One region of the Candidatus Clostridium stratigraminis genome, then DNA from elsewhere that is predicted to be linked to it. Evidence: riboswitches for the same ligand, from Rfam matches in the RefSeq annotation. Region 1 holds a riboswitch; each other region holds the start of a gene.
The links. Region 1 has a riboswitch for cyclic di-GMP ahead of ACJDUG_RS11840 (beta strand repeat-containing protein). Riboswitches for the same ligand answer to the same signal wherever they lie in the genome.

Region 1 (4,910 bases):
GTATTGCATACTTAGATATTAATAAGAAGATACATTTACTGAATAAAATCTTTTTGCATGTGTATTTTATTTTCGCTCCTCATATTTTTTTGTTAGGGTACTTTTTTAGTGAACGTACTAAATTTGGACAAGATAACGTTATATGTAAATGGATTATTTTAGCTGAGGCAATTTTTTTCACTTTTTATATTTGGATAAAAGTAAATATAGTTCCATATGCTAGGAATCATATTGTAAACATTAGATTAAGGGTAATGATATGTGGAAGAAGTATTGTTTTATATGGATTGTATGCAGCTTTTATTCAAATCATAATATATCAAATGGGAGTTGCAACAATACAAAACCTCGCCATACCTAAGAATATCTTAATAATAGACATTGTTATTATGGCATTAAATATTATTATATTACTTACAAATGGTATGATAAGAATTTTATGTACTTCAAGAAGATTAAATATAATGAGGCGACTTATAGTAGTTTTTGGGAGCCTTATTCCAATCATAAATGCGCTTATAATGATATATGCCTGCCATATAGCAAGAATAGAATATGATCATGAATGTTATAAAGTAATTAATAATAAAGCTCGTGTTGATTCAGAAGTATGTAAAACAAAATATCCACTCGTATTAGTTCATGGTGTTGGATTTAGAGATTTAAAATACATTAATTACTGGGGAAGGATACCTAAGGAATTAATTCGCAATGGAGCAACAGTTTATTACGGTAATCAAGAAGCTTGGGGGACAGTTGAGTATAATGCAAAGGACATTAAAAATAAAATTCTTGATATTATGAAAGAAACAGGATGTAAAAAGGTAAATATTATTGCCCATTCAAAGGGAGGACTAGATGCACGTTTTATGATAAGTAAATTAGAGATGGGGGACTGTGTGGCATCACTAACCATGATGTCATCACCACATAGAGGATGTAAGTTTGTTGATATTGCTTGTAAACTTCCTGATAAAATTTACAAAGCTATTGCAAGGTTTTTTGATAAATATTATAGGTTTCTAGGGGATAAAAATCCTGATTTTTATACTGCAAGCAGACAGTTTTCAACTAAACATAGTGAAAAATTTAATGAAGAGGTAAGGGATGCTCCGCAAGTGTATTATCAAAGTTACGCAACGGTAGTAAAGAATATATTAAGCGATTATATAGTAGCCATACCTTATATTTTAGTAAGGTTAACAGAAGGTGAAAATGATGGCTTAGTATCTATTAAATCTGCTAAATGGGGTGAATTTAAAGGGGTATTAAAAAATAAACGAAGGCGAGGGATCTCTCATGGAGATATTATAGACCTAAGAAGAGATGATTATAAAGGGTTTGATGTAATAGAAAAATATGTGGAAATTGTAGCAGCACTTAAGGAAGAGGGTTATTAAACACTTATTTTATGATAAACCTTTGCTTATCGATAGCAAAAAAGAAATTAAAGGATAAATGAATAATACGATAATAGAAGTATAATAGTTTTATCTATTAATAATAAGATATTTTTATTTTTGATAGGAGAATAGAGATGAAAAACAGAAAAATGAAGATGATATCCTTAATATCTGTTTTGATAAGTTTAATGTAAAATTTGAGATTCAAGCCTTAGGACTAACTGTTGAGAGAATCAGTGGAAGTGATAGATATAGTACATCTTTAGAGATTGTAAAATATATAGATAAGAATTGTTATAATGTAAGAAAATAGTTATAAGCAATGGCTATGGTGAAGCTAATGTTTGTTTTTGAGCTTGTTCAGGTGACGCATAATGTGCATTCTGAATGAGCTCTCTTTTTATGGTTCTATAAAAGAAATGGGAAAACCTCTTTTGAAGTAGTTACGGAGGGCCGTACTACAAAAAAATGAGGTTTTTAATCAACATTTATTATTAAATGTCCATATTTGAAATATATTGTTGAAATATATTTTTTTACAATTGTTGTTAATAATTGGTATATTGGATATAATTATATTTAAAACAGCATGTTTAATATATTTTACTGATCAGAACCTATCAATGTACTATAGGATAAATTATCAACAAATTAGATTTAGATTTGATTTCTTTGTAGAAAATATTAGAAACTTATCTTTAAATTCTAATTTTATATATTTTAGCAAGCTGAATTTAAATTATACTAAAGGATGGAGGTGATCTTTCATAATATAGGACATATCTCTAATGTCGAAGATAAGAAACTAATGCTCCTGTGCAAGTTTCTTATATTAGGGGAGCTGAGAAGTGCGGTCTGTATCTGGACACTTGGGCTGCATGGAGCTAATAGTGTAACCGCCCCTCTTAAAAAACAAAAATATTTTAAGAGGAGAAAATTTTATGAACAAGAAAAAAATATCATTGGCTCTGGCTGTTACAATGTCATTAAGCATTAGTATTGGAACCAATGCTAATGCAGCGAGTGCAACTAACATCCAAACAGGTAGAACACAAATGTCAGACATAAAGGTTACTGGGGTAATTACCCCAGATAAACCTACACATAAAAACGGAGATACAACGGTTAACTTAACTGGAACAGTTACCATTGATGGCCCACAATTAGTTGTAAAAGTAGATGGTGATGATAATACTGTTGTGAAAAAAATTAGTGATACTAAATGGTCTTATTCATATGTAGCAAAATTAGATCAAAATACAGCAACAGACCCAGTGTTTACAATTGAAGCCTATACAATATACGTAAATGGAAAGCCCGCTGGTGATGTTCACACAAAAGCGACTCCTGTTACCGAAAAAGTGGATATAACTCCACCAGTTATCACCATCTCAGATTATCCGAAAGACCCGACTAACCAAGACATCACTGTTACCGTAAGTACCAACGAAGGTACACTCAATGCAACTAGCCATACTTTCACAGATAACGGGAGTTTTGATTTTGTGGCAACTGATGCAGCTGGGAACCAAACTATTAAAACTGTAAGAATTAATAATATAGATAGAGTGGCACCTACGGCGGCAGTTAATTATTCTACCACTACCCCAATAAATAAAGATGTGGTGGCTACCATAAAACCGAGTGAGCCGGTAACTTATACAAACATCGATGCTCTACCTAGTACTATTATGTTTGACTCAGATGCATCTACATTGACATTTTCTAAAAATGGAAGTTTTGATTTGACATTTGCTGATGCAGCAGGTAATCCGGGATCTATACGGGTTAACGTGGAGAATATTGACAAAACATCTCCAGTGGGTTCAATTGAGTATTCAGAAACTGCGCCAACGAATCAAGATGTCACTGTAACACTTAATGCAAATGAACCTATTACCGTAACTAATAATGGAGGGTCATTATCATATACTTTCAAGGAAAATGGAGATTTTACCTTTGAATTTGTAGATGTAGCTGGCAACGTGGGTAAGGCTATGGCAAGTGTTAGTAATATTGACAAGGTAGCTCCAACCGCAACCGTTGAGTATTCTACTCAGAATCCAACAAATAAGGATGTTGTAGTAAAAATTACTCCTAGTGAGTCAGTTACTATTTTAAACAATGGAGGAGCAGACACATACACATTTACAGATAATGGGGAATTTACATTTAATTTTGTTGATGCAGCGGGTAATAAAGGTACAGCTACCGCGGTTGTTAGCAACATTGACAGGATTGCTCCTGAAATTACTATAGACCCATTCAATTCGACTGATCCAACTAACCAGGACATTACAGTTTATGCTCATACAAACGAAGGTTCACTTAACGCAGCTAGCCATACATTTACTGAAAACGGAAAGTTTGAATTTGTTGCAACTGATGCAGCAGGAAATGTGACTTCAAAAACCGTACAAGTCACAAATATTGACAAAGTAGCTCCTGTAATTACACTTGGAGATTATAATACATCTCCGACAAACAAAGATATTACAGTTACCGCATCTACTAATGAGGGTACACTTAATGTAGATAGTCATACATTTACCTCAAATGGAAGCTTTACTTTTACAGCAACTGATGCAGCAGGAAATGTAGCTGAAAAAACCGTAGTAATCACAAATATTGATAAAGTGGCTCCTGTAATTACACTTGGAGATTATAGGACAGATCCAACTAACCAAGACATAACAGTTACCGCAACCACAAACGAAGGTACACTTAATAAAGATAGCTATACATTCACTGAAAATGGAAGCTATACTTTTACAGCAACTGATGCGGCAGGAAATCAAAGCAGTAAAACAGTTACCATTAACAATATAGATAAAGTCGCACCAGTCATTACAACAGGCAGCTATATCACTTCATTAACTAATAAAGATATCACAGTTACCGTTAGTACTGACAAAGGTATGCTTAATGTAACAAGCCATACATTCACTGAAAATGGAAGCTTTACCTTTACAGCAACTGATGAAGCTGGAAATAAAACTGATTGCATCATAGTAATCACAAATATTGATAAGGTAGCTCCTGAAATTACACTTGGTGATTATACAAAAGATCCGACTAACCAAGACATAACAGTTACCGCTGCTATGAATGAAGAAGGGTCACTCAATGCTCAGAGCCATACATTCACCACAAATGGTAGTTTTGACTTTGTAGCAACAGATCTAGCCGGTAATACTACCACAAAAACAGTTACTATTACGAATATTGACAAGATACCACCAGTAGTAACTGGAGTTATAAATGATAAATATTACAATATAGCTGTAACACCTATTTTTAATGAGGGAAATGCTACACTAAATGGAGCACAATTTACTTCAGGAACATCGGTATCAAATGAAGGTTCTTACACACTAATTGTAACAGATACGGTTGGAAACAAGACAACAGTTGAATTTACAATAGATAAAACACCACCTCAACTGATTAATGTAACATACAACAGCAAAAACCAAACAGTTACAGGGAAAGCAGAAGTGGGATCAT
Region 2 (4,910 bases), on a different contig from region 1:
ATTCGCCTCTTCACTTACTAAATTCCTTGGAAAGATCACCTTATTATTTACGTTTACCACTGCATATTTTATGTCAAGAAAGGTTTGGGTTTGTCTTAGTATTCTATTTATTTTTAATAGAGAGTTTAGTTCTGTTTTTTCATCAGTAGAAGTATTATCCTTTGTACTGCCTATAAGCTGGGTGTTTAATGATTTCTGAATAATTTGAGCAGCAGATAAAAGTTGATTCCTTGTTTGATACCTTACATAAATATTAATGCATATATTAAATACTATGGAAGTTAAAATTACCAATATTATAATAATGGATATATGTGATAAAAATATACTTTTCCTAATAGTTTTTTTAGAATTATTCATATATTTAACCCTTCCTATTCCTGTTTACCAGAAATCATGAACCCATAGCCCCACAAGGTTTCTATTTTAAGTGCAGCACCTTCATTATTAAGCTTCCTTCTTATTCTTTTTACCATATCATCAGTTGCACGCGTATCTACTTCCATATCAAAGCCCCAAACTTTATTTAGGAGTTCTTCTCTAGATACTGCCTTATTTATATTCTTCACTAAATAAAGAAATAAATTAAATTCCATTGAAGTAAGCTTTAAATCATGATCATTACAAACCGCATATCTGCCTTCAGTATAAATAGTTACATCTATTATGTTTATTAATTCTGAATTACTCTCTCTAGTTTTCTCAAATTCCATTCTCTTAAATATACTTTTTACTCTTAAAACTAGTTCTACTGGACTAAAGGGTTTAGTCATATAGTCATCACTGCCCAGCATTAATCCAGCAATCTTATCAGATTCTCCGTCCTTTGCGGAAATTATAATAATTGGTACGTTGCTTTCCTTTCGTATTTGAGTGCAGACAGAAAGTCCATCTATTCCTGGCATCATAATATCCAGAAGAAGCATGTCAGCAGCTCTTTCCTTAAATGCCTTTAAAAGCTCCTCTCCACTCGTAAATGCTTCCACTCCGTAGCCTTCCTTAACTAAAAACATTTTTATTAATTCTTGAATCTTGATTTCATCATCTGCTATATATATAAGTTTTTGTTCCATGTCATTTTCACCTCATATAAACAACTTACAATATATTATAACATTTGCTTTTGATATGTAATATAACTGCTAAAAGCTTGCCACAATTCTGCCACATTTTATCGGAGATTTAACCTATATTAAAATGGTAAACTTTATTTGTAAGGAGAATTAGGAATACAGGAGGGATATTATTGAAAAAGATTTTATTAATAACCTTAATGCTTATATGTTTCTTAGCTGCTGGCTGTGAAAGAAGCGGTACATTAACAACTGCAGCAAATAATGCAAAACCCACTACTCAAAGCCATGTTCAAAATAATAATACTACTTCAGCAGATGTTAATGCGGCGCGTGGATCAGCTGATGCTGCCTCATCAACAAATAAAGAAATGGAGAAAGCCTCTAATATGATAGATAATTTAGATAGCACCTTAAATGGCCTAGATAATAGTTCGGATATAAATACAACAGAGTCAATAATAAATAATATAAATTAAGGAGATGTTTTTAAAATGAAAAAATTAAAACTTAAGGTAATTTCATCATTGATTTCAGCAGCTCTTATAATGCCTATGGCTGTTCATGCACAAGGAACAAGCACTACATTTGGTGATGGACTTATTAAACAACAGCAGCACCTTCAGTTAGTTCAGGAAAGACAGCAATTTAAAGCGAATATGCTTCAGAAAAAAGATACAATAAAGAAAAATCATGAGACCATTCAAGGACTTAGAAAAACAGTAACTGATAAAAGAGCCGCTGTAAAAGCGGCCATTAATAATATTAAACAAAGTAAAAAACAATTAACTTCTGATGATTTAAGTAAAATTGAAGCACAACTTAAATTAATTCAAAATGATATGTCCACCTTACAAGCTACCAATGGCACCATGAAACAAGCCTTTACTCAATTTAAATCAGACGTGCAAGGCAAAAAATATGATGCAGCAGCTTCTGATTTAGATAAAGTAATAAGTATTCAAAACACAAGAATTAGTAAACTTACTAATTTAAGTTCTGATTTAGATTCCTTATTAAGCTTATTTCAAAGTGCTTCTGCAAATAGCTCAGCTCAATCCTCTACAGCAGGTGCATAATGTATAAATAAAAGGGGGATTTTGCAAACTATCTTTAAAATAGTTTGCAAAATCCCCCTTTTATCTTCATTTATTATGTGAGAGTTTGTTTATCAACCTAAGGCTGCTTATAGTAACCAACTTTATGTAAATCTTTATCCACCTATTAAAATTTGGTCCATTTCCTTTAAATTTGATGATGTTATATTATTGCCTTGAAAATATTCATGCCTTTTGCTGCTTATTTTATCTTGTACTGAATAAAAGCTTCTATTTAATAATAGTGCTATTTCCTTACAGGTTTTGCCTCCATTAATCATTGACTTTACCCTATTCTCTTCCTTAATTGTCCACTGCTTTCGGCATGAGGGAAGTTTCTTTTGCTTGTCTACATTAATTTTTTGCAGCAACCATTCTGGTACTTTAGTATTTGCTATGTCTCTGAAAGTGGTATAGCACGATGTAATAAATTTAATATCTGCTGTTCTAGTATTCCATTTATCTTCGTGTTCCTCTATAAAAAGTTTAAAGTTATCTATTGATATTTGATATTTTTTTATTGAATTTATTCTAAATCTCTTATATTTTAAATAATCTTTATCCATCCAATTATAAACAGTTCTTGTTCCAACAGCTAAAATGTTAGAAATATCCTTTGGAGTTAGATATTCGCCATTTGCAATTATCTGCTCCCTAAGTCCTATTTTGTGGGCTTTTAGTAAAACAGCATTTTTAGTTCTGGCAAGCTTCTTTGCAATATTTTCTATTGTCATTACGCCCCATTTTTCTTCTAAATATGTTACTTCTTCTGTAAGCCAATGCCGATTCTCACAATTAAGGCCTAATTGTTTAGCCTTTTTAATTATGCTCTCCCTTGTTCTATTGGGTAGTAATAACATTAATTCATTCATTGGTTTAACCTGATAAAAATTATTAAGTACATTTTCTTCCTGCTCAGACCACCTATTGGTTAAATTCTCTTTGAGATATTTATTTGTATCTAGCTCTAATCTTTGAGCTTTTCTAACTACGCTGTCATAGCTTCTATCTAGAACCTCCATAATAACTCTAAGATCAACTTGTCCCCAATTTTCAGATAAATACTTTTGTTCTTCTAAACTCCACTTTTTTACCATACTGCACCTCTCAATTAATAAAACATTTTGTTTTTAGATAACAGCATTTTTAACTTCTCAAGCTACAAGTAACTTTTACATTAAAAAAAGACAGGCAGAACAGTGCCTATCTTAAAGATACAACTGTTACCCTATATTTTTGGCAACCTGACTATCATGGCAAATAAATTTGCTTTAGACTCACGGCTTTGCGTCTCCACCTTTCGATGGATTTGCTATTTACTAATATAAAATAATTGATTTATATTAAGTTATTACCATTATATTCTATATTAAATGAGAAATCAATATATCTAATAATAATTATACGAAATAATTTGTATTTTTTAGGTGGTACATTAATAAACTTGTAATAATTATAAAAAAAATGACATTATTAATTGAATAATGTCTTAATAATTAAGTAAAAAGAAGCCCATAGTCATATTTAAGATCTATGGGCTTAAATTTTAAGTTAATTCAAATTACCTTCTAAAACCTTCTTGTAAATAAATTCATTTTGAATTACTTCCTGCTCTAATTTATTGGATAAATCTTTATTAAAATCTTGTTTTAATTTATCCCTATACTCCTTACTGATAACATACATTAAAATATTCATCACAACACCTCCCGTTTTGTTTTACCCATACCTCTTATACGTATATTATACTACAGAAAGATAAAAAAGATACTATAAATAAAACATTAACAGGTTAAATATTGATTTAACAATGTTTCACGCGCTAGCATTGTTAGCATTTTCACATGATAGTTAATTGTTTATTTATATGATATAGGGGGGTATGGTATACAAGCATTGTATATAGCCCCATGAAACTAATGATTTATTTGCATAACAAAAACAAAATATAAAAGACACTCCAATAAAATTTGGAATGTCTTTATATTTGTTAATTATAAAACCAATTTCTCAACTGTTAATTCTTTATGATGCTTCAAATCTAGAAATCCGGAGTTGTCCAAAAGCAGAGGTCTTGTTAAATCATTTACATCTATTTTTATTATTTTGCAAATCTTCTCCGAATTTAATACTGCCATTTCTCCTATATAATAATTTGCCACATGATTTAAGAAAATATTACTATACTCATAATCAAGCCTTCCTAGACTTTCCTTCTTAATTATTTCAAGTGCTTCGAAAGGTCCCTTGCTATTTTTATAAATCCTATCGGAATTTACAGCATCAAAGGTGTCTGCTATAGCAATTATTTTTGCAAACTGATGAATATTTTCTTCCTTTAAACCTAGTGGATATCCTGAGCCATCATTCCGTTCATGGTGCATAAGCACGCCATAGCTTACAGACTTATCTAAAAAAGGTATCTCCTTTATATAGTTATAACCTATTGTTGGATGCTTTTTAATTACATTAAACTCTTTTTGAGTTAAATTTCCAGGTTTATTTAAAATACCTTTATCTATTTTAACTTTACCAAAATCATGTAGGATTGAAGAATATGTAAGAAGGTTAAGATCACTGCCACTCAACCCTATCCATTTGCCAAGAATTGTACTTAAAGCGGTTACATTAACACTATGTTTGTAAATAGTATCTTTTCCACTGCCATATAATACAATATTTTTAATTACTGAGTTTACTGATTTCAACTCACTTTGAATTTTTACTGCAAATTTTCTTA
Region 3 (4,910 bases), on a different contig from region 1:
TTTCTCTCGGATCAAATTTTGCCTCTTTGAAAATATCTTTATAATAACTTACATTATCATCACAATATATCAATATTTCTTTTAATTTTTCAAATTGTTTCTTTTTCTTTTCTTCTTCACTTAATTCATCGTATTTATCTAATTTATAGTAAGTATCTAAAAAGTCTTTATTATTAACTAATTTCTTTCTTAAAATAGGTGCAAATATCCTTTTAATACTTTGTGGACACAACTCACTTATTTTTTTCACATATTTATAATTCATTACAATTCATCCTTTTTAAATTTGTTACTCGATATTTTAATCATTCTTAACTAGGCTGAATTTTTCTTGAATAACCAATCTTATAAATTTCAAATTACCAAACAAATATCTCTTCCACATTCGTTTTGGTTCCTGAATAAACCTATAAAACCACTCTAGCCCACATTTTTGCATCCATTCAGGTGCTCTATTAGTAACTCCAGCAACAACATCAAAACTCCCACCAACTCCCATTACAAAAGTAACCTGCATTATCGGAATATATTCCTTAACCCAAAATTCTTTCTTTGGACTTGAAAAAGCAACAAATAGAATATCAGCTTTTGATTCCCTAATATCCTTTGCTATTTCTTTACTTTCCTCATCTTTAAAATAACCATTACGATATCCGGCAATATTAAGCGAAGGATACTGTTCTTTAAATATCTTTACAACCTTCTCAACAACCTCTTGCTTAGCTCCAAAAAAATATGGTCTATATCCATTTTCAGCCGATAATTTTACTAAATTATTAAATAAATCAATACCGGTAACCCTTTCAGGAATTGGATACCCTAAAAACTTCGCAGCCCACACAATTGACTGCCCATCTGCATTTATTAAAGGGCAACTATTAACTATGTCTGCTAAATGCTTATTATCTTGCATTAAGTTAATTTTACTTGCATTAATTACAACATGTTGAACATGCTCTCTATTTTTAATTAAAGATTGAATCCTAGCTAAAGTTTCATCCATAGTTAAGGTATCAACATTACTGCCTAGTATATGTATTCTCTTCTCCACTACAATCCTCCAAATTTATATTCTCCAATACAACATCCCAAATTTTTCAGCTTCACATTTGTCTATAACGGCTTTTACATCTACACAAACTGGCTTATCCTTCATTAATGCAACCATATTTTTTACATTATCGAAATCTATACCTTGCTGTTTCGATAATGTTAGGATAGCATCTGCGTTCTTTATCGCCTCATCCTGTTTATTAACTTTAAAATCATAATTAGTAGGTACCACAGGATCAAAAGCCTTGACTATTGCACCTTTTTCGATTAACAATTTACATATATCTACTGGTGGGCTTATCCTATCATCATTTGAATAATCTTTCATAGCTAGTCCAAAGACAGCAATTTGCGAATCCACTAATTTCTTCCCTTGCCTTTTCAATAACTCCTCTATTTTATTCACTATAAACTTTGGAAGTTTCGAATTCTTTTCTCTACTTATTTTTAAAATATCAAGATCTACTGCTAATTCTTCTGCTTTTGGTGTTAGATAATGATATGCATTTGGTATGCAATAACCTCCTACTCCCGGCCCTGGAGTTAATAGATTAACTCTCTTATGAGTATTTGCAAGTTTTACTACTTCAAATATATCTATGCCAAGTGCTTCTGTGAATCTTGCAAACTCCTGAGCCATAGCTATATTTACATCTCTTTGAACATTTTCAAATACTTTTGATGTTTCAACAGCTTTAATGCATGTCGCAGGTACCATCTCTGCTTTACATACCACTCTTAATAAGTCTATAGCTTTACTTAGGCTAGCTTCATTTACTGCTCCAACCAAAGTAGGCATATTGGCAAATTCATCGAAAGCAAGTCCTTCGGCTATTCTTTCTGATGCGTAAGCTAGATAGAAATCATCTCCTGCTTTCATTCCAGACTCTTTTTCTAAAATAGGCAAACAAAGCTCCTCTGTTGTACCAGGTATTACAGTACTCCGTATTACAACCAAATCATTCTTCTTTAAGTTTCTACCAATTGTTGTGCATGCACTTTCCAAATAATCAATTATATATTTACCATCTTTTATTGGAACTCCAACAGTAACAATTATATTGTTACACTCTTGTACAGCCCAATCAGCATTAGTTGTAGCAATGTATCTTTTATTTTTTAGTTCAATATTTAATACTTCTTGAATTGAAACATGGTGAAATCTTTCCGTATGATGTGTAATCCCATCATTAGTTTGTTGTATCAGCCTATCGTCAACATCAACTCCTATGGTAGCGCAACCCCTAATCGCAAAGCTTAACGTAAGTGGCAATCCAACAAATCCTTGTCCAAAAACGCATATCCTTTTATTAATAGAATCATCAAGTATATTCTCATTAAATTGCTCCATAAACAATTCATTGGATTCTATTTCCTTAGATTCTATCTTTGTTTCTATGTCTTTCATTACAATATTTTTTACCGTTGTTTCCAATTCAGCTTCCCCCTATTCTTGTCAATAAGCTCTTAAGGTCTGTTTTCTATAAATAATAGTGTACTTGGACTATTACCTTGGATGTTTTACCATCCCTATGTTAATTTATAGTGTTACTCATTTCATTATAAAAATTATACGTATTCTTCACTTAGCCTCATAAACAAAAAAGCCATTGATTCAAAAAATTACTCGGCGGGTTGCACTACTAGCTCCATGAATTCCAAGTGCCCAAATACAGAATTCACTTCTTTGCTTCCGATTAATTTTTAATTGTTTTTAAAATACTCTATTCTTAAAAAGTTATCTCGCTCCATCATCACCAAAAAAAACAGAAAATGTCTTAAAAATTAATTTTATATCAACCCAAGTATTTCTTTCTTTTAAGTATTTAATATCTAATTCCATCCACTGCTCAAAACCTATTTTGTTTCTGCCCATAACCTGCCAATAGCAAGTTAACCCTGGCTTTACTAATAGCTTTTGTTTTTGATACTCATTAAATCTAATGACTTCTCTTGGTAAATTTGGTCTTGGCCCTACCAAGGACATATCTCCTTTTAATACATTAAATAGCTGAGGAAGTTCGTCTATGCTGGTTTTTCGAATAAATCTTCCTACTTTAGTTATTCTAGGATCTTTCTTTATCTTAAACATTGGTCCAGACATTTCATTTTTATTTTTAAGCTTATCCAATAATTCTTCTGCATTTTCAACCATAGATCTAAATTTATACATCTTGAAGGCTTTCCCATTTAAACCTATTCTCTCTTGACTAAATATTATGGGTCCTTTAGACTCTAACCTTATGGCAAGTGCTGTTATAATTAATACTGGGCTTAATAATAAAATTCCAGTAATTGCTCCAATAATATCAATAAGCTTCTTTATAAAATAATAAGTCCAGTCTTTGGTATATTCATCCTTCCAAGTTACTTCTATTCTACTATTATTTAGTACAGGTTCCCCCATTGCCCTGCCTCCAATACTTAACATTTTTATGACTAATTTAATTCCACAGAAAACCTAAATTTATCACTTCTCACTACGCATCTTCGAAATTCTATTGGCTTCTTGCCTTCGGTATAGGTAACCCTTTCAGTCAAAAATAATGGCGTACCTGCATCCACCTGAAGAAGCTTTGAATTGTATTCATCAGCTATTACAGGGTCGAAATACTCTGTTGCCTTTAAAAGCTTTATATTATATTTATCTTCAAGTAAATTATAAATTGCACATTTATCAATATCAGATGCTGTAAGTCCCGGAACGATATTCATTGGTAAATAAGAAGCTTGTACTACTACAGGTATATCATTAATTTTTCTCAGAATTTTTATTACAATTACTTGATCCGTAGATATTAACTCAAGGTGTTTTCCGATAATTTCATCACATAGCTCAGATCGAACCTCAAGAAGTTCACTTTTTATTTCATAACCCTCTTCATTAAAGTCTCTGGCAAGGCTGTATATTTTGTCTAAGCTTTGTATAAGCTTTGGTGGATTAACATAGGAACCCTTGCCTTTTTCTGTCCTAATTCTACCTTCATCCTTTAGTTTTTTCATGGAATTTCTAATAGTTACCCTTGTAACCCCGTATTCCTCAACTAGTTCATTTTCAGATGGCAGCAGCTCATTAGGCTTGTACACCATTGCTTCAATTTTATTTAAAAGTTCATAATAGATCTGTAAATAATACGGAATATAGCTCTTCCTATTTATCAATTTATTCACCTCTAATGTATACTTGTCTATACAAGATTATACCATTTTTCGGTATGAACTTCTACATATTATTACCAATATGTCTATATTATTAGTTATTATTGAAAATCCTAGCTATATCGACATAATTTTCTTTGTATTCTACCTATAATATATCAAATAATTCTATATTTCACAAATATTTTGATTGCTAGATTAGCATATAATATAACATTTAACGTCAATTTTTTATTACTTTCATAAAAAAGTCCTATATAAAACAAATAGTTTGTATTTATATCATAAAGATATATTAAATAAGAAAAAAGAAAGCTGATGCTTTCTTTTTAATCCAAGTTTATTATATTTATTCTTGCAGCTAAATTACTTTATGTAAATTATAATTTCTAAATAAAGTTTGTCCTCATTTTGTTTAATAGTTTCTCCAAAATCTTATTTTTAAATCTAATAGCTTGTATATAGCTAAGTCCTTTCTTTTCAGCGTAGGTCTTTACTGTTATATTACTGAAATATACCATTATGACAAATTCCAGTTCGGCTTCTGAAAGTGCTGCTATTGCACCTTTAAGTCTTTTATTATCTTCAAGTTTTATTAAGTCTTCTTCTATATTCACAGTTGAAGCAATACATTCAATATATTCACTGCCTTCAAAATCGTCATTTTGGACTGGGGCATTAAGACTATATTCCTCAGC
Region 4 (4,910 bases), on a different contig from region 1:
CTGCTATGGATGTTATAATTTCAAAGAATATATTTCAATTTTCAGGTGGAGATTTGATAACCAGGCAAACTGCTCAGATTACTGAGAAGAATGTTACCACACTTGAAGTTAGATAAGAAAAAGGGGTATTCTGTACCCCTTTTTCTTTTATGTTTTATATATTCATTAGGAAACCTAATTGTGCTATCTGCAACTATACTGTTAGGCTATTATACGAATAATTAAGTTAGGAATAAAAGTTGCTACTGCAATTCCGTAGAATAAATCAAGCCATACAACTGATCCCATGGCACCAATATAGATTAGAAATACAATCGGTGTACCTAAAATCTTTGTAAGTATAGGAGTTTCCTTGTCTTTAACCGTTTTCCAAAGACTTTGTGCATCTCCTGTGCTTGGAAAGGAATGCATTGCTATGGAAACCCCAAGCCAAATAAGAAAAAAGTCTAAAATATTGGTACCTGTAAATTTATCCCCAAAATATAATATTGGTATTGCTGCCGGAAGTGCAATTAAAGCTCCCAAAATTGTATTTATAAGAAAGGGTCCAATTCCTATCATGATTTGCTGAACTGAACTTTTTGGTCTCTCATGTATCACATATCCTGCTGGATTCCCTACCCTAACATAACATACATCAAGAACAGCAACCCTGCATAATCTGCAAAATAGCTGGTGAGCAATTTCATGAACGATAACCCCAGGAAAAGTTAAAATTGTTATTATAAATCCAGGTATAAGCATTGTTTAATTCTCCTTTTATCCTAAATTTGCTTTTGCCACTGCAAAGTACCATCAAAAATTGATTTCAGCAGGTTATCAGTATATTTATCTGTAGCATTTGAGTTCTGATAAATTTTGTAGTATTTATCTCTTTCAGTGATTAAATTATTATAATGATAAGCTAATGCAAGATTTGCGATTACAGAGGTATCTTGACTATCTATATTATATGCTGTTTTTGCATATTCAAGGCCTTTAGCATTGTTCCTGCGTTTAAGCTCAATCTTCGATAAGGTTATAAAAGCTCCTACATCTTCAGTATTATGCTTTAGAACCTTATTACAATAGGCCACACCTTCATCATACTTACCTAGTTCTCTATAGGTAGCAGCTTGAAGAAGATATCCTGCATAAAAATCAGGATAATTACTAATTACCCTAGACAAAACTTGATTTGCTTCATTAAAATTTTTCATATCAAAATATAAATTTGCAAGATAATATGCTCCATATACCTCTTTAGGATTTTTATCCACAATAGGCTTCACAATATTCACAATATCCTCAGTCTTGGAATTCTGCAGGTTTTTTATTTTATCGTATAATTCATTACTTGGGCTATAATATGTATCAAGTTTATTTGTTGTTGTATTAACCTCATCAACCAATTCTTTTTTCATTTTCTTTTCAGAAGGCGATGTACCTGCAATCTCGTCAAATACCTTATATGCATCTCCTATTCTTTCATCTTCATAATATGATACATACAGCCTTACTAATGCCTTATCGGATTCTGGATGCTCCTTTAATGCATTTTCATAATGATAAATTGCTGTTACATATTTTGAGGCTTTTTCAGCTTGAAGCCCTTTTTCATACTCAACTCCTGAGCTAATACTTTTTGGAAACTTCCATAGAGAAAAAAGTATAACTAAAATAATAAGTAGTGAAACTAGCTTTATCTGTTTTGGAATAGGTCTTCTAGAAAGCTTGTCCCTACATTCCTTACATAACTTCAGGTTGTACCCCTCCTCAATATCCAAGCTTCCACAGTTCTTACATCCCCAAAAAGTATCCGTAGGGGCCTCATTAGCACCATCAGAAAACTCTATTGATGCCTTCTGCTCTTCCATGAAAATCTTAGTATCATCATCGTCGTGTTCCTGCTCCATACTCATTTAAATAACATCCCCTTTTCTAAATAATATGTGTCAATTTGAATGTTTAAACCTAAAAAGTATAATACTTGCCCAATAACTAAACTGTAAATCACACTATTTAGAAACTAATGTGTTTAATTAGATGTTGAACCCATAAATGAGCATAGATGTGGTTAAGGAAGGCATGAAAAAAATCCTACTTAGGAAACCCGGCTGTCATAGAATATTCCTTAGACCCGCAGCTTTGCGTCTTTACCTTTCGATAAATTTGCTATTATCTATGGACTTTATGTAAAATTAATGAATTTTTTGTAATAATTTAGGCTTATATTTAACATATTACCATATATAACTTGTAAAATAAATACTATTTAAACAGGTTAAGTAGTAGGAAACTTTATTTCTTTTGCTATTTTGCCCCATAGAAAAAATTATTAATTGTTAACATTTCAAACTCTATTCACTATTGAAAAAATTCTGATAAAATAATATACTATTATAAACCTATTTCAATTATTATTTATTCAATCCAACAGGGGGCAAACAATTAACATTGTTTGGGCAAAAGTTTGAGGGTAATCTAGTTCATAGAAATGGACTCCTTAAGATTACCTTAGTCAGAATAAGAAATACGGGAGGGATATTATGAATTTAGAATTTTATGGTGCAGCTGGCTGTGTTACAGGTTCTTGTCATATTTTAAATGTAATGGATAAGAAAATACTATTAGACTGCGGTATGTATCAAGGTAAAGATGAGAAGGATAGGGGCGGAAATGAATTCTTTAACTTTAATCCCAAAGACATAGATTATGTTATCTTGTCTCATGCTCATATTGATCACAGCGGCAGAATTCCACTTTTATATAAGCAGGGGTTTAAAGGTCAGATTTTATGTACTGAGGTTACAAAAGATCTTTGCAGCGTTATGCTTCCTGATTCAGGGCACATTCAAGAAATGGAAATCGAATGGAAAAACAGAAAGAGAATGAGACAAGGACTAAAACCTCTTGAGCCTTTATATACCGCTAAATTAGCTGAACTATCCATGTATTTATTCTACGGCCATTCTTATGATGAGTGGATAGAGGTATTTGATGGTTTTAAGATTCGTTTTAGAGATGCCGGACATTTGCTGGGATCTGCAATGATTGAAATTAGAATTAAAGAAGATAATAAAGATGAAGTAAAATTAGTTTACAGTGGTGATATAGGAAATAAGAATATTCCTATTATAAAAGATCCTACCCTAATTGAAGAAGCGGATTATATCATTATGGAAACTACTTATGGAGACAGGCTTCATGATAATATTAATTCTGAGTTCGAGCAGCTTGTACAGATAATAAATGATACTTTTAAAAGAGGCGGAAATGTTATTATACCTTCCTTTGCAGTTGGAAGAGCTCAAGAAGTTATTTATGCATTAAATAGATACATTGAAAGAAAGCTTTTGAAAAATTTAACTGTATATGTGGATAGTCCTTTAGCATCTGAATCTACAAAAATCTTTAAAAAGTATAGTGACTATTATGATGAGGAGGCTAGTAAAATTGTTAGAGAAGGTATTGATCCATTAGACTTTGATGGATTAACCTTTACAAAGTCTCCTGATGAATCCGCCGCCATTAATAAAATTCAAAGCGGTGCTATAGTTATTTCTGCAAGCGGTATGTGTGAAGCCGGACGTATAAAGCACCACTTGAAGCATAACTTATGGAGAAAGGAATGTTCTATAGTATTCGTAGGGTATCAGGCTGTTGGGACACTTGGAAGGACAATTCTTGATGGTGCTAAAACAGTAAAATTATTTGGTGAAGAAGTTGCAGTTAATGCACAAATTCATGTGCTTCATGGCTTATCTGGTCACGCTGATAGAAATGGACTTTTAGAGTGGGCACAAGGCTTTAAAAATAAGCCTAAGGAAATTCTGCTTGTTCATGGAGACAGAGAAGCCCAGGTAAGTTTTATGGAGTTATTAAAATCAAAGGGAATTAAGACAAGAATAATGGGGCTTGGCGATAAATATTATCTTGAAGAAGGTCTTGTTAAAAACAAGGAAATTATTGCTTCACCTTCAAGTATTAAAGATAGAATACTTACGCTTTTGGATTCCATTGACGATATAGATTACATGGATAAGGATGCCTTATCTAAGGAGCTAAATAAGATAATTAACGGATAACAAAATCAAGGGACGATTTTCCTGCTATAACTTAGCATAAATATCGTCCCTCTTTTCCTGTATTTGTAAGGCTTTTCCATATGGCAGAGGGGCGTTTCTAGTGCCACACTTATTAGGCCCTAAAAGTGTCCCCCTACTGCATATACCTTTGCTAGCTTTCTTAATTTCTTTTCAAAATCTTTAGAAGATAAGGGTTTACTGTATAGAAAGCCCTGTACCTTATCACATTCATGATGCTTAAGAAAGCTTAACTGATTAACACTTTCTACCCCTTCTGCAACCACTTCAAGGCCCATATTATGGGCAAGCTCGATAACTGCCTTGGTTATTATTTCATCCTTTGCGTCAATATTAATATTACCCACAAATGACTTGTCTATTTTTAATGCATCTATAGGCAACTTTTTTAGATAATTTAAAGAAGAATAGCCGGTTCCAAAATCATCTAATGAAACATGTATATTCATTTCTCTAATTTTATTTAAAACATAAATTGAAAAATCAAGGTCCTTCATTATTATGCTTTCTGTAATTTCAATTTCTAAATAGGTAGGATCCAGCTTAGTATCTTCCAGTACTGCCTTAATTGTCTCTAATAAGTCTTCCTGTTCAAATTGCTTAGCGGAAAGATTTACTGCTACTCTTAATGGAGGATACCCCATGCTCTGCCATTCTTTATTTTGTCTGCAGGCTTCATATAGTACTTTATTCCCAATTGGTATAATAAGTCCTGAAGCTTCTGCAATATTAATAAATTTGTCCGGATATATCATACCCTTTTCCGGATGAATCCAACGTATTAGAGCTTCAATGCTATCTACTTCATTAGTTTTTAAATCTATC

Region 2: linked by a shared signal. The riboswitch ahead of ACJDUG_RS00540 (hypothetical protein) and the one ahead of ACJDUG_RS11840 (beta strand repeat-containing protein) in region 1 are both predicted to bind cyclic di-GMP.
Region 3: linked by a shared signal. The riboswitch ahead of ACJDUG_RS04435 (nucleotide sugar dehydrogenase) and the one ahead of ACJDUG_RS11840 (beta strand repeat-containing protein) in region 1 are both predicted to bind cyclic di-GMP.
Region 4: linked by a shared signal. The riboswitch ahead of ACJDUG_RS09510 (tetratricopeptide repeat protein) and the one ahead of ACJDUG_RS11840 (beta strand repeat-containing protein) in region 1 are both predicted to bind cyclic di-GMP.

Annotation. Positions count from the first base shown of each region.
Region 1 is NZ_JBJHZZ010000008.1:27,231-32,140, forward strand. It holds gene ACJDUG_RS11835 (lipase family alpha/beta hydrolase) at 1-1,400, shown strand, start outside; cyclic di-GMP riboswitch class II at 2,231-2,314, shown strand; gene ACJDUG_RS11840 (beta strand repeat-containing protein) at 2,345-4,910, shown strand, end outside.
Region 2 is NZ_JBJHZZ010000001.1:111,245-116,154, reverse strand. It holds gene ACJDUG_RS00560 (sensor histidine kinase) at 1-360, opposite strand, end outside; gene ACJDUG_RS00555 (response regulator transcription factor) at 375-1,073, opposite strand; gene ACJDUG_RS00550 (hypothetical protein) at 1,247-1,552, shown strand; gene ACJDUG_RS00545 (hypothetical protein) at 1,568-2,152, shown strand; gene ACJDUG_RS00540 (hypothetical protein) at 2,287-3,267, opposite strand; cyclic di-GMP riboswitch class I at 3,406-3,494, opposite strand; gene ACJDUG_RS00535 (hypothetical protein) at 3,722-3,868, opposite strand; gene ACJDUG_RS00530 (HD-GYP domain-containing protein) at 4,165-4,910, opposite strand, start outside.
Region 3 is NZ_JBJHZZ010000002.1:6,252-11,161, reverse strand. It holds gene ACJDUG_RS04445 (phenylacetate--CoA ligase family protein) at 1-265, opposite strand, end outside; gene ACJDUG_RS04440 (WecB/TagA/CpsF family glycosyltransferase) at 302-1,051, opposite strand; gene ACJDUG_RS04435 (nucleotide sugar dehydrogenase) at 1,067-2,488, opposite strand; cyclic di-GMP riboswitch class II at 2,674-2,757, opposite strand; gene ACJDUG_RS04430 (sugar transferase) at 2,792-3,460, opposite strand; gene ACJDUG_RS04425 (GntR family transcriptional regulator) at 3,493-4,215, opposite strand; gene ACJDUG_RS04420 (sigma-70 family RNA polymerase sigma factor) at 4,602-4,910, opposite strand, start outside.
Region 4 is NZ_JBJHZZ010000005.1:47,175-52,084, reverse strand. It holds gene ACJDUG_RS09520 (DUF2922 domain-containing protein) at 1-116, shown strand, start outside; gene ACJDUG_RS09515 (DUF3267 domain-containing protein) at 202-744, opposite strand; gene ACJDUG_RS09510 (tetratricopeptide repeat protein) at 765-1,901, opposite strand; cyclic di-GMP riboswitch class I at 2,084-2,166, opposite strand; gene ACJDUG_RS09505 (MBL fold metallo-hydrolase RNA specificity domain-containing protein) at 2,529-4,067, shown strand; gene ACJDUG_RS09500 (sensor domain-containing protein) at 4,187-4,910, opposite strand, start outside.